DNA from 3 places in the Limosilactobacillus portuensis genome. Region 3 is predicted to be linked to each of the others. Evidence: riboswitches for the same ligand, from Rfam matches in the RefSeq annotation. Region 3 holds a riboswitch; each other region holds the start of a gene.
What was found. A riboswitch is a leader RNA that binds a small molecule or an ion and turns the genes downstream of it on or off. The one in region 3 is predicted to bind thiamine pyrophosphate.

Region 1 (4,274 bases), 960 kb from region 3:
TGTCATTTCATCGCTTCGCATCTTCTTTAGTTTCAACGTAACGGATCGATCATCTTCCACTTGAAGTTCCTTTGGCAAAAATGGTGTAACCAGATCCACGCTTGACTTCTTTAAAAGCGAAACAGAATGTTCCATCCCCCGAAACTGATCCCGACGGTGAACTAACGAAACCTGCTTAGCTACGGGTTCAAGCATTAAAGCAATGTCAATTGCTGAATTCCCGCCTCCTAGGACAGCTACTCGTTTATTAACAAAGTCATCGCGGTGAGTAACAAAGTAGTGAAGCTGGTGTCCTTCAATTTCATCTGCTCCATCAAGAGCTAATTTTCGGGGCTTAAATGCACCGTTTCCTAATGCAATCACAATTGCCCGGGAATGCGAAATGCGATCAGCACTCTTAACTGTAAACGTTCCATCTGCTTCCTTTACAACGTCCTCAACAGTCTCACCTGTAAACTGGTCAACCGGAGCCACAGCAAGTTGCTTTTGAAGCTGACTTACTAGTTCATGTCCCGTAACTCCCGGAAGTCCCGCAACGTCCCAGATTTGTTTTTCCGGATAAAGAGCATTAACTTGACCGCCAAGTTGGGGCAAACTTTCAATCAATTGGGCGTTTAATTCATGGAGTCCACAATAAAATGCCGCAAACATTCCTGCGGGACCGCCACCAATAATTGTAATGTCATACATCTTTGCCATTCGTAATGGCTCCTCTCTGTTCTTTTTTCTTATTGTAATTGATTTTTACTAAAATTAAAATTGCGGGGTCTTCATCATTTAGCTATTATTGAAATAAATAACTAGCTAAATGGAGGAAAATATCATGGCCACTAAAAAAATGATCTTGGACCTAGATATCGGGGTCGATGATGCGTTAGCTCTTGCGTATGCAATTGCTGACCCACAGATTGACTTAATTGGGATTGTTGCTTCTTATGGTAATAACTTACTAGAACAAACCGCTAAAAATTCATTACAGCTTCTTGAATTACTCGGCCAAGATGTTCCTGTTTTTAAGGGCCTTAGCCATTCAAGTACTACTGATCATTTCAATGTCATGCAAGTCAGCAAGGAGATCCACGGAAGCAACGGAATTGGTGATATTTCACTCTCCGAACCGCGCCATCAAGTTCAAGAAAAAGATGGTGTCGACTTTATCATTGAGGCGGCCCACCAGTACAGCAAAGATCTCATTATCGTTCCTACTGGCCCATTGACAAATCTTGCTGCTGCACTACATCGGGATCCACAGATTAGCCAATTAATCGGTAATATTACTTTAATGGGTGGTGCGCTAACGGTCGAAGGAAACGTTAGCGATGTTGCCGAGGCGAATATCAATCAAGACGCCGAAGCAGCTAACGAGGTTTTTACCAGTCCATTACCAATTACAATGGTCGGCCTTGACGTTACTTTACGGACCCTCCTCACGAAAAAAGAAACTCAGCAGTGGCGCAATTTGGGAACACGGGCTGGAATTGCTTATGCTGATCTTACCGACTTCTACATTGATGCCTATTACCGGTTAGGAATTGATAAGCGTGGCTGTGCAATTCATGATCCATTGGCAGTTGGCGTGGCAATTGACCCATCATTTGTAACCACCCTTGCCCTGCCAATGAAGGTTATTACCAATAAGCATAATTATGCCCGAACAATCGGTGATAAAACACGGCTGAATGAACCCCACCCAAATGTTAAGGTGGCAATTAACGTTAACCAAGAACGATTTGTTTCCGTCTTTATGAACCACCTGACTAATCTTTTAGCTAATCACTAAATTAACTGTCGAAGAACCCATTTTTGTTGTATGATGGTAATAATAAAAGAAAATTATATGTCTGGGGTGCCACTTGGCTGAGATTAGACCCATTGAACCTGTCTAGATAATGCTAGCGAAGGAAGCGCGTTTTTAATCGACCATTTAAGGAACCATGGCATTTTTTGTCACGGTTCTTTTTCTTTCCCCAAGAAAGGAATCATTATGTTTCATCAATTTCATTTAAAGGACATTATTCTCTTAGCAATCATCGGGATCGTTTTTGGAGTGATCTACTTAGCAACTGGTCTGCTCTACAACGGCTTAACAATTGCCCTGACTCCCTTTGGCTATGGACCAATGGCTAACGATATTACATTAGGTATTTGGTGTATGGCTGGTCCGTTAGCTGGTTTTATGCTCCGTCTTCCTGGTGCCTCATTTCTCGGTGAATTTCTCAGTGCCGTTGTGGAGATGCTCCTCGGTGATCAATGGGGTGTGACCACTCTGCTCTCAGGGCTGGTTCAAGGGATCGGGACTGAGCTCGGTTTTACCTTAACGCTTTATAAAATATACAATTGGGTGACCTTACTCCTCTCCGCAACCACTACCACGATTCTGACATTTGCCTGGGACTGGTTCCGCAATGGTTACAGCCATTTTCCATTTTCAATGTTAATTGTGATGCTGATTGTTCGCTGGTTATCAATGTTTTTCTTTACTGGCATCCTTGTTAAGCTCATTGTTAACCTATTAAACAGAAGTCACGTTCTTCCGAGGTAAAACAAATGGAATCAATCGCTATTCAACACCTGACATTTTCATATGAGGACGGTCAGCCGATCCTTAATGACGTCTCCCTTGAATTACCACTTCATACTTCAATCATCTTTAGCGGGTCCGTTGGCAGTGGAAAAACAACCCTGCTGAAGTTGATCGCTGGCTTGCTTCCAAAATATGGTGGCAGCTGTTCAGGAAAAGTTGCCATTCCCCACGGGCAACGAATTGGAATGCTCTTTCAAGATCCAGCGATGCAATTCACGATGGATACCCCGCAACATGAATTAGAGTTTACCCTAGAGAATCTTCAAGTTCCCCACGAAGAAATCAACAAGCAGGTAAAGAGTGCCCTAAGCTTTGTCGGCTTAGAGAAACTTGCTCAGCAAAAACTAACTACCCTTTCTGGCGGTCAATTACAGCGAGTTGCGTTGGCAATTACAATTGCTATGAAGGCAGAGATCATTCTACTAGACGAACCTTTTTCAAGTATTGATGAAGCTAACCGACAGTTTCTCCTTCAAAAGCTGACCCAACTACAAAATGAAAATGGCACAACGATCATTATCAGCGATCACGATCTCCATAATTACCAAAAGTTTAGTCAGCTTGTTGTTCAGTTTCACAATTCTAAAGTCACTCTACTGTCACACCATGATAGTTTGATGCTTTTAGAAAATGCTAATCACCAACATAGGAACAGACTCACCACTAAGGTTCCGCCGCTAACTGCTAATATCGTTATGGAATTAAAAGATTATGCTGTAAGCCGTAATCAAACTTCCCTTATTAGGCCCACCAGTTTAAATATCATTCAGAACAAAATCACCTTATTAACTGGTCCTAGTGGTGCGGGAAAATCAACTCTCCTCAAATCAATTGCTAAGCTAACTCCTTATCAGGGGGAAATAACATATAAGGGGCAAAATATCCAAAAAATATTCCCCGGGAAATATTATTCCAAGGTCGGTCTAATCTTCCAAGAAACTAATCAGCAATTCTTAAACGTTACTGTCGGTGAAGAATTACTGTTAAGCCTCAAGAATGGTCATAATCCGTTTCTAACTCGAAAGACGGTAACAGAACTTTTAGCAATGGTCGGTTTACCTGACATTAGTCAAAGAATTATTTATTCACTGAGTGGTGGTCAGCGAAAACTCATCCAAAACCTTGTCATGTTGGTAATGGGACAGGAAATTTTGCTAATGGATGAGCCTTTTACTGGCCTCGATCATCAATCACTACAAAAGTTACTGGCACTTATTGAACAAAGTAAGCAATCCTTTCCACAAACGTTGCTAATTGTGAGTCACCAATTGGATTACTTAGCTGGCGTAGTTGATTATCACCTTAACCTTACTAATCAGCAGCTTTCATACCAAGGAGGATCACAAAATGAATCCCAGTATTAAACTTCTCCTCCTTCTCCTCATTTCACTTGAGATTAGCTTTACAAATCAGCTTTATGTAAACCTAATTTTGATCGTCTGTCTTTTGCTCGTTCTTCTTTTTCACCACCTAACATGGCGTCGCTTTATGTGGCTAATGCTAATTCCTTTAATTCCTGGAATTGCAGTTCTGATCACTATTGGTGGATATGGTCCAGGGCATAGTTGGCTTACTGGATGGAGTATGGTAAGCCGTTTTTACGTTTATGTTTTTGCTGGTGGGGTAATGACCTTTACAACCTCAACTCTTGCCCTAGCGCGATCATTAGAACAGAACTGTCATCTCCCCA
Region 2 (4,274 bases), 190 kb from region 3:
TTTAGCTTAAAATAGTGTTATCTATTCACTATTTGAATCGAGGAACCCCTATTATGGATACAAGAGTAATTAAATACTTCTTAACTGTAGCACAAACGAATAATATTACCCATGCTGCACAACAACTTCATGTTACTCAGCCAACTCTTTCCCGACAAATGATTGAACTCGAAAAAGAACTCGGGGTAACTTTATTTGACCGTAAGCAGCGCCGAATGGAACTTACTAGTGAAGGAATTCTCTTCCAACAACGTGCGTCTACGATCCCTTCCTTGCTTAGCCAAACAAAACAGGAACTTCAAAACACCAAGGAAGAATTAACTGGTGTTCTTAATATTGGCTGTGTTGTTTCAAAGGTTTCAAAATTCGTGATGAAGATTATTAGTGACTTTCAGAAAAAATATCCAAAGGTAAGCTTTAACCTTTACGATGGTAATGGTGATTTGCTTCGTCAACGCTTGGATTCCGGTTTAGAAGATTTTGCTGTGTTGATTGAACCAGTGGAGGCTGCCAAGTATAACTTTATTGTTTTACCAGTTCATGAGCAGTGGGGATTGATTACCAAGAAATCTGATCAACTAGCAGCAAAACATTCGATTACCAAAAGCGATCTGTATAAGCTACCACTAATTATTCCCACCCGGAATATTGTTCGTGATGAAATTAGTGATGTTTTAAAGTTAGATCAAACAAAGTTAAATATTATGGCGACAAATAACTTACCAAGCAATGCCTATGAACTGCTGAAAGCCGGAGATTATTATATGTTGGGAATTCAAGGGATCATTAATTCATTTCATGATCCCGAATTGACATTTATCCCCTTTTCTCCACATAAAGACACCGGTCATGTTCTTGCATGGCGGAAAAACACCGTCGTTACTCCCGTAATGGAAAAATTTCTTCAAGAATTTGCTGACCAAGCTGAAAATTCTTAGAAGATTGAAATTGATAGGGTAAACGACTTACAATAAATTATCAACATTCTAAGGAGTGAAATCAATGCTATATAACGCAGCGCTAGTTCTTGAAGGTGGCGCTTTTAGAGGACAGTATACTGCTGGCGTCTGTGACACATTACTCGCTAATCACATTGAATTTAGTAGTGTGATTGGCGTTTCTGCTGGATCATTAAATGGTGTCAACTTTGTAGCAAAGCAATATGGTCGAGCAGCAAACATTAATATTAACCATCGTCATGATCGCGACTATATTTCTATGACGCGCCCTTTCAAACGACAAGTGATCAACATGAACTACCTATTCGAGGATCATGGTCTTTCATGGCATAACTTTGATGAACGAGCCTATATCAGATCAGCCTCACATTTCACAGCTGTTGCTACTAGACTTCAGGATGGTAAAAAAGCACTCTTTACGGACTTAACGGGTGAGAAATTGACTCAAGTATTAATTGCTTCTTGCTCAATGCCATTTATGATGGATCCTGCCCCGACTCCTGATGGTCTTTGCCTCGATGGCGGAATTGCTGATTCAATCCCTTTTGATGTCGCCCAAGAACAAGGCTACAATAAAATTGTTGTGATCCGTACTCGCGATGTTAGCTACCGAAAGAAACCGTCAAGTCGACCAGTTTGCCAATTATACCGACGTTATTTCAAAGACTATCCTCAGTTTGCTGAAGCTGGGATCCTTCGTCCAGAGGTTTATAACCAACAAGTAGCACAGATTGAACATCTTAGAAGGACCGGACAAATCTTTAATATTGCACCCCAACATCCCGTTAAGGTTGGTCGAGTAGAAAGTAACGTTAAAAAGATCCGGAAACTATACGAAACTGGGCGTCAAGAAGCAGAACAACTATTACCAAGTTTAATTGACTACCTTAATGCTTAAAAGCGGTTTCTATGTTATTATAATGGTATGTTAATAAACAGCATTAGGGGTGTCTGTTTGCCAGACTGAGATGTATTAAGATATACGGACCCTTGAACCTGTTAAGCTAGTACTTGCGAAGGAAAATGCTAACTCAATATATAAAAAATAATGGAGCTGTTAGTTAACACTTAACTAGTAGCTCCATTTTTTAGGACGTGAGATTTTGACTAAATTACAGCTAAAACTATTAGAGCAAGTTCGTCATCAAAACCCGGTTGTGCTGACAATCCCTAACATGGTAACTCCAGATAAGGTTGCTGATGGGTTGAGTGCGATTGGTGCTTCACCAATCATGTCTACCGCACCTCAAGAAGCAGCAGAAATGATGAAATTAGCCGATGCGATTACGATTAACCTAGGAACCATTCACGAAGAACAGGCTAACGAGATTACAACTATCCTCAAAAATAACCAAAATCAAAAGCCAATGGTGCTTGATCCGGTTGCGATCGGTGCTAGTCATTACCGGTTAGCTTTTGCAAAACAACTATTACAAGACCACCGCTTTACTGTTATTCGGGGAAATGCTGGTGAAATTGCTGCATTAGCGAATGTTAACTGGCATTCACGCGGAATTGACAGTGGCAGTGGGCAAGCGGATCTTCACGAGATTGCTAAAACGGTCGCTAATAAATATCACTGTATTGTCGTCCTGACTGGTAAAACAGATATTATTACAGACGGCGATAATACTTTTATTAATCAGCTTTCCACTAGTTATTTTGTAACTAATGTAGGGAGCGGTGATATTCTTTCCAGTGTTATTGCTGCTTATCTCGGTGTAAGCAAGGATTATTATACAGCTGCCTGCACTGCAACTACAGTTTTTACTGCCACGGGAGTCAAAGCTGCTAGAGAGTCAAGTGGCTTTGGCCAATGGCAAGTCAAATTCCGGGATGAACTAGCGTCAATTAAATCCAGCGAAGTTCTCTCAGTATTGTAAAAAATAAAGGAGTTACTAATAAAAATGACAAATGATTTTCCTCAAGCTTTAACAATTGCTGGTACTGATTCTGGAGGTGGTGCCGGAATCTCTGCTGATTTCAAAACCATGCAAATGCGCGGTGTCTTTGCCACAATGGTTGTTGTCGCGGTAACAGCGCAAAATACCCTTGGCGTTCAGGATGCCCTAGCAATGCCACCAAAATTAATTGATGAACAGTTTTTCTCCCTAGCTGCTGATTTTAATATCCGCGCCTGCAAAACAGGAATGCTGGCGGATTCCCTCCGTGTCAAAACCGTTGTCAACAACCTCAAGCAATATAATTTCGGTCCACTAACGGTAGATCCCGTGATGATTGCTAAAGGTGGTGCTAAACTTTTAAGTGAGGATGCGATTAGTGTGGTTCGTGAACAACTATTGCCACTCGCCGATTTGATTACCCCTAACCTTCCAGAAGCTGAAGAATTAGCTCAAATGAAGATCACAACAGAAGCTGAAATGGAAGCTGCTGGACATCGTCTTCAATCAATGGGAGCGAAGAATGTCCTGGTTAAGGGAGGTCATTTTTCAAATGATGGTGAAGCAAATGACTTTGTATTATTAGAGAATGGGCACTCGTTTTGGATGACTGCCAAGCGAAAGCAAACTCAGAATACTCATGGTACCGGTGATACTATTTCTTCCTGTATCACTGCTGAACTCGCTAAGGGCAAATCAATGGAAGACGCCCTCAAAATTGGAAAGGCCTATGTTGAAGCAACGATTAAGCAAGGCATTAACGTTGGTCACGGTCATGGTCCACTAAATCATTGGGCAAAAATAAGGAGCGATAATAATGAACTTTAATCCAAAAATGTTACAAGTATACCTTGTCGGCGGAACTCAAGACACCCACCATGATTCCTATGAATTCCTCGCTAAAGTAGAAGAAGCAATGCAAGCTGGAATTACCGCATTTCAATATCGAGAAAAAGATAATTCAACCATGACTGCCGATGCACGATTAATCATGGCAAGGCGACTAGTCGAAATGGGAAAACGCTACTCAATTCCCGTTTTGATTGATGATGATGTTCAAATGGCATTGCGTGTTGGTGCTGATGGTGTTCATGTTGGCCAGGATGATGAACAAATTGAGCAGGTAATTAAAGAAGCAGCTGGTAAGTTAATTATTGGCTACTCATGCAACACGGCTACTGAAGTAGAAAAAGCAAATCATTTATCTGCTATTGACTATCTAGGTTGTGGTCCCGTCTTTGAAACCACGTCAAAGATCGATGCTGATCCTGTCTTGGGCCTCACTAAACTTAAAGAACTAAATAAACTGAGTACTCATCCCCTAGTTGCAATTGGTGGTCTTTCTCTAAAGAATATTCCAGAGGTTTTAAAAACTGGTGTTGCTGGCTTATCAATGATTTCACTGGTTTTAAAT
Region 3 (4,274 bases):
AACTGTTGGCCTTTCCTCAACCTCTACTGTCCATTCTCACCTAAATAATCTAATCAAGGAAGGTTACCTACAAAAGGATCCTTCCAAGCCGCGAGCACTTGAGATTACTAAACAGGGATTAGATCTCTTAGGAATTGAACCAGAGCAAAAAGAGATCCCAATGATCGGTGTTGTTACCGCAGGACAGCCTATCTTAGCAGTAGAAGACACCACAGATTATTTTCCCCTACCACCTTCAATTAAAGATGCATCTGGATTATTCATGTTAAAAATTCACGGTACTAGCATGATCAAAGCCGGAATTCTTGATGGTGATGACGTAATTGTTCGTAAGCAATCAACCGCTAAAGATGGTGAGATTGTGATTGCAATGACAAGTGATAATGAAGCTACTTGCAAACGGTTCTATAAAGAGCCAGAGAATCACCGATTCCGCCTTCAACCTGAGAACGATGCAATGGCGCCTATTTATCTGGATAACGTTACTATTCTTGGCAAGGTTATTGGTCTATACCGTGACCACATTTTCTAAACTTCCCTTTAATTAGCAATGTTTCTTTATTGAGGGTAGGAATGAACTAATAATTTTGTTCATTCCTGCCTTTTTTTGTGATCGACAATCCACACCAAAAAGATCACAATTAAAATATCGGGCAACGTATTTCCTACGGGAAGATCTACTAACATTAAGCAGCGGTATACTATAAAACCAATTAGCCATAAGATAAAATGATTCCAACTAATCCAGCGATCCTTATTGTCAAGCCGAAGAACAAAGCGATCCATAATCTGAATGGCAATCATCGGGGTAAAGACTGAGCTAATGATATAAAGGAAGTTACTAAAATTATCCATCGGCAAAATAATTGCACCAGCACTTCCAATAACGGTTACAATAATCGCCGTTAAACGTGAGGACCACTTAACCTTTAATGTTTGCGCAGATACTCCTGCAGAATAAGCATCCATAAACGTGGTTGTAACCGTTGAGAGGAGAACAATAATTAATCCGCTAATTCCAACACCAGCACCGACCATTATTTTGGCAATATCTGTCTGCCCGGTTAATAGAGTTGAGCCAAGACCAATAATTGCCATCCAACAGCTAATGACACCATAAGTGAACGCACTAACTCCACTCGCTTGGATCGGTTTTTGGGCAACAGAAGTATAATCAGAAATTAAAGGAAGCCAGGATAGGGGCATTGAAACGGCCAATTCTAATCCTTGCCCAAATGATAGTGTCCCCAAGTGGCTATTAACATGTGGCTCTGCAAAAATTAAATAGCACAACCAAATCGTCAAAAGTAATAAAGCAGTTAAAGCAATGGTGTTCAGCCATCTTAAGCGACGAATCCCGATAATTAACCACACTATAATTAGGAATCCAATCAATCCGCACCATAATGGTTGGCCTAACTTCCAAAGGCCATTAGCCGCCAGCGATCCATCATAAATCATGATTCCCGTCCAGCCAATCAGTTGTAAAACATTTAGACTAGCAAAAAAGATTCCACCAAATTGGCCAAAACTGATTTTTACCGATTCCATCGCACTAATCCGCAACTGGCCACCGATTATTCCAGCAAGGAAAAGCAACCCACAGCCAATTAAATGACCTAAGATAATGGCTGTTATTCCTTTAACCATTCCCAATGGCGCTAAGTAAGTTCCTGTCAAAATCTCTGCAATTGATATTCCCGCGCCGCACCAAATCATTCCATTTTCTACCAGTGATGTCTTATGTTGCATCAGTTTCACCATCCTTTTATTGATTAGCGAAACTTGATCTTGATAAAGAAAAATCGACCAGGCACCTACCTGATCGATTCTAAAATTCTTAACTGAATTCCCTCCGTTGGCATTATCCAAATCAGGTCCCATGGGTCGAAGATCACATCTTCCTCTCAGCCTGTTATACAAGCTCCCCGTTTGTGTTAATTATATTGTAACACTTTATTTCTTTTCCTGATAAATCCGTTTGTGTTCCTTTTGACCCTTTAATATAAACGGTGCTGGATCTGATTGCCAATCTAATTCAACATCATCCGGGTTCATCCCCAGTTGTGAATTGAACTGCTTCTCATATTCAGCAATTGAAACCTGATGATGATTTGCTAGATCATCCTTAACGTCACTCAAGTATTTTTCAAAGTGAGGCTGAAGAATCCCACTGTAGAATTCACCTTCTGCTCCGGAACCGTAACTAAAGAGACCAATCCGGTCCCCAGGATTAACTTGACCATTTTGTAAGAGTGACATTACTCCAAGGTAAAGTGAACCAGTATAGAGGTTTCCTACCTCACGACAGTACTTTTGACTTGCGGTCAGCTGCTCACGCAATTTATTAGCAACCGGTGATTGATTGTCCTTGAGAAGCGCCTCCAATGCCTTCTTCCCCATCTTGGTAAATGGCAAGTGGAAAGTTAAGGCAGCAAAATCATCTAATTGGCGTCCGGTCATTTGTTGATAGCGTTGCCAGCATTGGAGGAAAAAGTCAATGTAAACATTAGTCGAGTATTTGCCATCCACATGTGCTTCGGTTGCGTAAAGCGGCCGCCAAAAATCCATAACATCCTTTGTATATGAAACCGTAGTATCCTCAAGAGCCAAGATGTGAGGGTCAGCAGAAATCAACATTGCGACTGCCCCAGCTCCTTGGGTAACCTCACCAGGTGTTTTCAACCCATAACGAGCAATATCAGCTGCAATTACTAAGACTGTCGACTGAGGATTCATCGCAACTAATCCCTTAGCAAACTGAATCCCTGCCGTTGCTGAATAACAGGCTTCCTTTAATTCAACTGCACGGGTAAAATCATCCAGTTCCAAAAGATGTTTGATATAAATGGCACTTGCCTTAGAATTATCAATCCCCGATTCAGTAGCTACAATCACAGTGGAAAGATGTTTTTTGTCATCTTCGGATAATAGCTTCTTGGCTGCTGCTGCTCCCAAAGTGACAATATCTTGAGTTGGTGGAACAACTGCCTGCCGATCCTGACCAATTCCAATCGTGTACTTATCAGGCTCATCTCCCCGTTCACGAGCTAACTCGCGTAAATCAATATACTCGTCAGTAGTTGCAAATGCCATCTTATCAATTCCAATTTTCATTATTCTTCCCCCATTTGATCCATTGTTTGGTTTAATAAGTGATCAACAATAACATTGCCTTGGTTGTTTGCATGTCCCTTAGTCCATTGAAAATGTAGCTGCTTAAACTGTGGTAGTAATTGAATAACCTCTTGCCACAACTCTTGATTAGCCACCGGTGAACCAGTGCTTGTTTTCCACCCCCGATGTTGCCAACCATTCAACCAATTCTTCATGATCGGGTCTAGGACATAGTGTGAGTCAAGAACTGCAATAATTGGGTCCTCTTGTTTTTGGTTCTTTACTAAAATCTGGAGAGCATTCCGGAGCGCCATTAATTCCATCCGATTATTCGTCGCGCCAAACTCACCACCAGTCTTGGTAAATTGCTGACTACCTTTACTGATCAGCAATGCCCAAGCCGCTTTATCTGTTTGCTTAACGTGCTGCCCCGGCTTATTACCGTGATTGCGTGAACCACCATCTGTATACAGGTAAATGATATTTGGATCATTTAGCTTACCATCATGATCTTTATCTTTTGTTTGACTTTTATCATCGCCAGCAAGCCATTCTCTAGCTAACGACTTACTGGAAAAGCTCTTATACACCGCACCCGGATAACCATTAATTTCCTGCTGACATTCTGGCCAGGTAAGATAAATTCCTGGGTGCCGCCCCTTCCTAACTGCATATACTTTACTCATGTCTAACCTCGAAAAAAATAATACATTAATTATAACGAATTTAGACGTAATGTGGAAAATGAAAAATCCCAGCATCATAAAATAATGCCAGGAAATTTAAAATTACACGTGCCATAAATGGATTCCAACCCGCTTAAGGCCGCCCAAATCGAGATCATTCTTAATCATATAAACTGAGTCAAGATCAATAAAGTAAACATTAGCGTGAGCATTAGCAAAGGCTACCGCAGCCGCAATACTTTCAGGAGCCTCAATCATACTACCAACCATGCACGGAATTCCTGCACTTTCACACAACTGATTAATCTTAGTTGCTTCGTAGATTCCTCCACACTTCATTAATTTAATATTAACATAATCTGTTGCTCCCGCTTTAATTACCCGTAAGGCATCCGCTGGTGTAAATACACTTTCATCCAACATTAACGGAATGGTTGATTGCTGACGGAGCAGCGCTAACTCACGCAACTG

Region 1: it holds a riboswitch for thiamine pyrophosphate, as region 3 does, so the genes downstream of both, PRK60_RS00465 (ECF transporter S component) here and cytX (putative hydroxymethylpyrimidine transporter CytX) in region 3, are expected to answer to the same signal.
Region 2: it holds a riboswitch for thiamine pyrophosphate, as region 3 does, so the genes downstream of both, thiM (hydroxyethylthiazole kinase) here and cytX (putative hydroxymethylpyrimidine transporter CytX) in region 3, are expected to answer to the same signal.

What each region holds. Positions count from the first base shown of each region.
Region 1 covers NZ_CP117296.1:92,376-96,649, reverse strand. The annotation lists gene PRK60_RS00475 (NAD(P)/FAD-dependent oxidoreductase) at 1-699, opposite strand, end outside; gene PRK60_RS00470 (nucleoside hydrolase) at 824-1,780, shown strand; TPP riboswitch at 1,833-1,922, shown strand; gene PRK60_RS00465 (ECF transporter S component) at 1,985-2,542, shown strand; gene PRK60_RS00460 (ABC transporter ATP-binding protein) at 2,548-3,948, shown strand; gene PRK60_RS00455 (energy-coupling factor transporter transmembrane component T family protein) at 3,932-4,274, shown strand, end outside.
Region 2 covers NZ_CP117296.1:865,145-869,418, reverse strand. The annotation lists gene PRK60_RS04385 (LysR family transcriptional regulator) at 54-938, shown strand; gene PRK60_RS04380 (patatin-like phospholipase family protein) at 1,003-1,857, shown strand; TPP riboswitch at 1,893-1,998, shown strand; gene thiM (hydroxyethylthiazole kinase) at 2,063-2,842, shown strand; gene thiD (bifunctional hydroxymethylpyrimidine kinase/phosphomethylpyrimidine kinase) at 2,867-3,688, shown strand; gene thiE (thiamine phosphate synthase) at 3,678-4,274, shown strand, end outside.
Region 3 covers NZ_CP117296.1:1,051,855-1,056,128, forward strand. The annotation lists gene lexA (transcriptional repressor LexA) at 1-532, shown strand, start outside; gene cytX (putative hydroxymethylpyrimidine transporter CytX) at 592-1,752, opposite strand; TPP riboswitch at 1,834-1,941, opposite strand; gene PRK60_RS05300 (hydroxymethylglutaryl-CoA synthase) at 1,957-3,117, opposite strand; gene PRK60_RS05305 (ribonuclease H family protein) at 3,117-3,803, opposite strand; gene PRK60_RS05310 (dipeptide epimerase) at 3,906-4,274, opposite strand, start outside.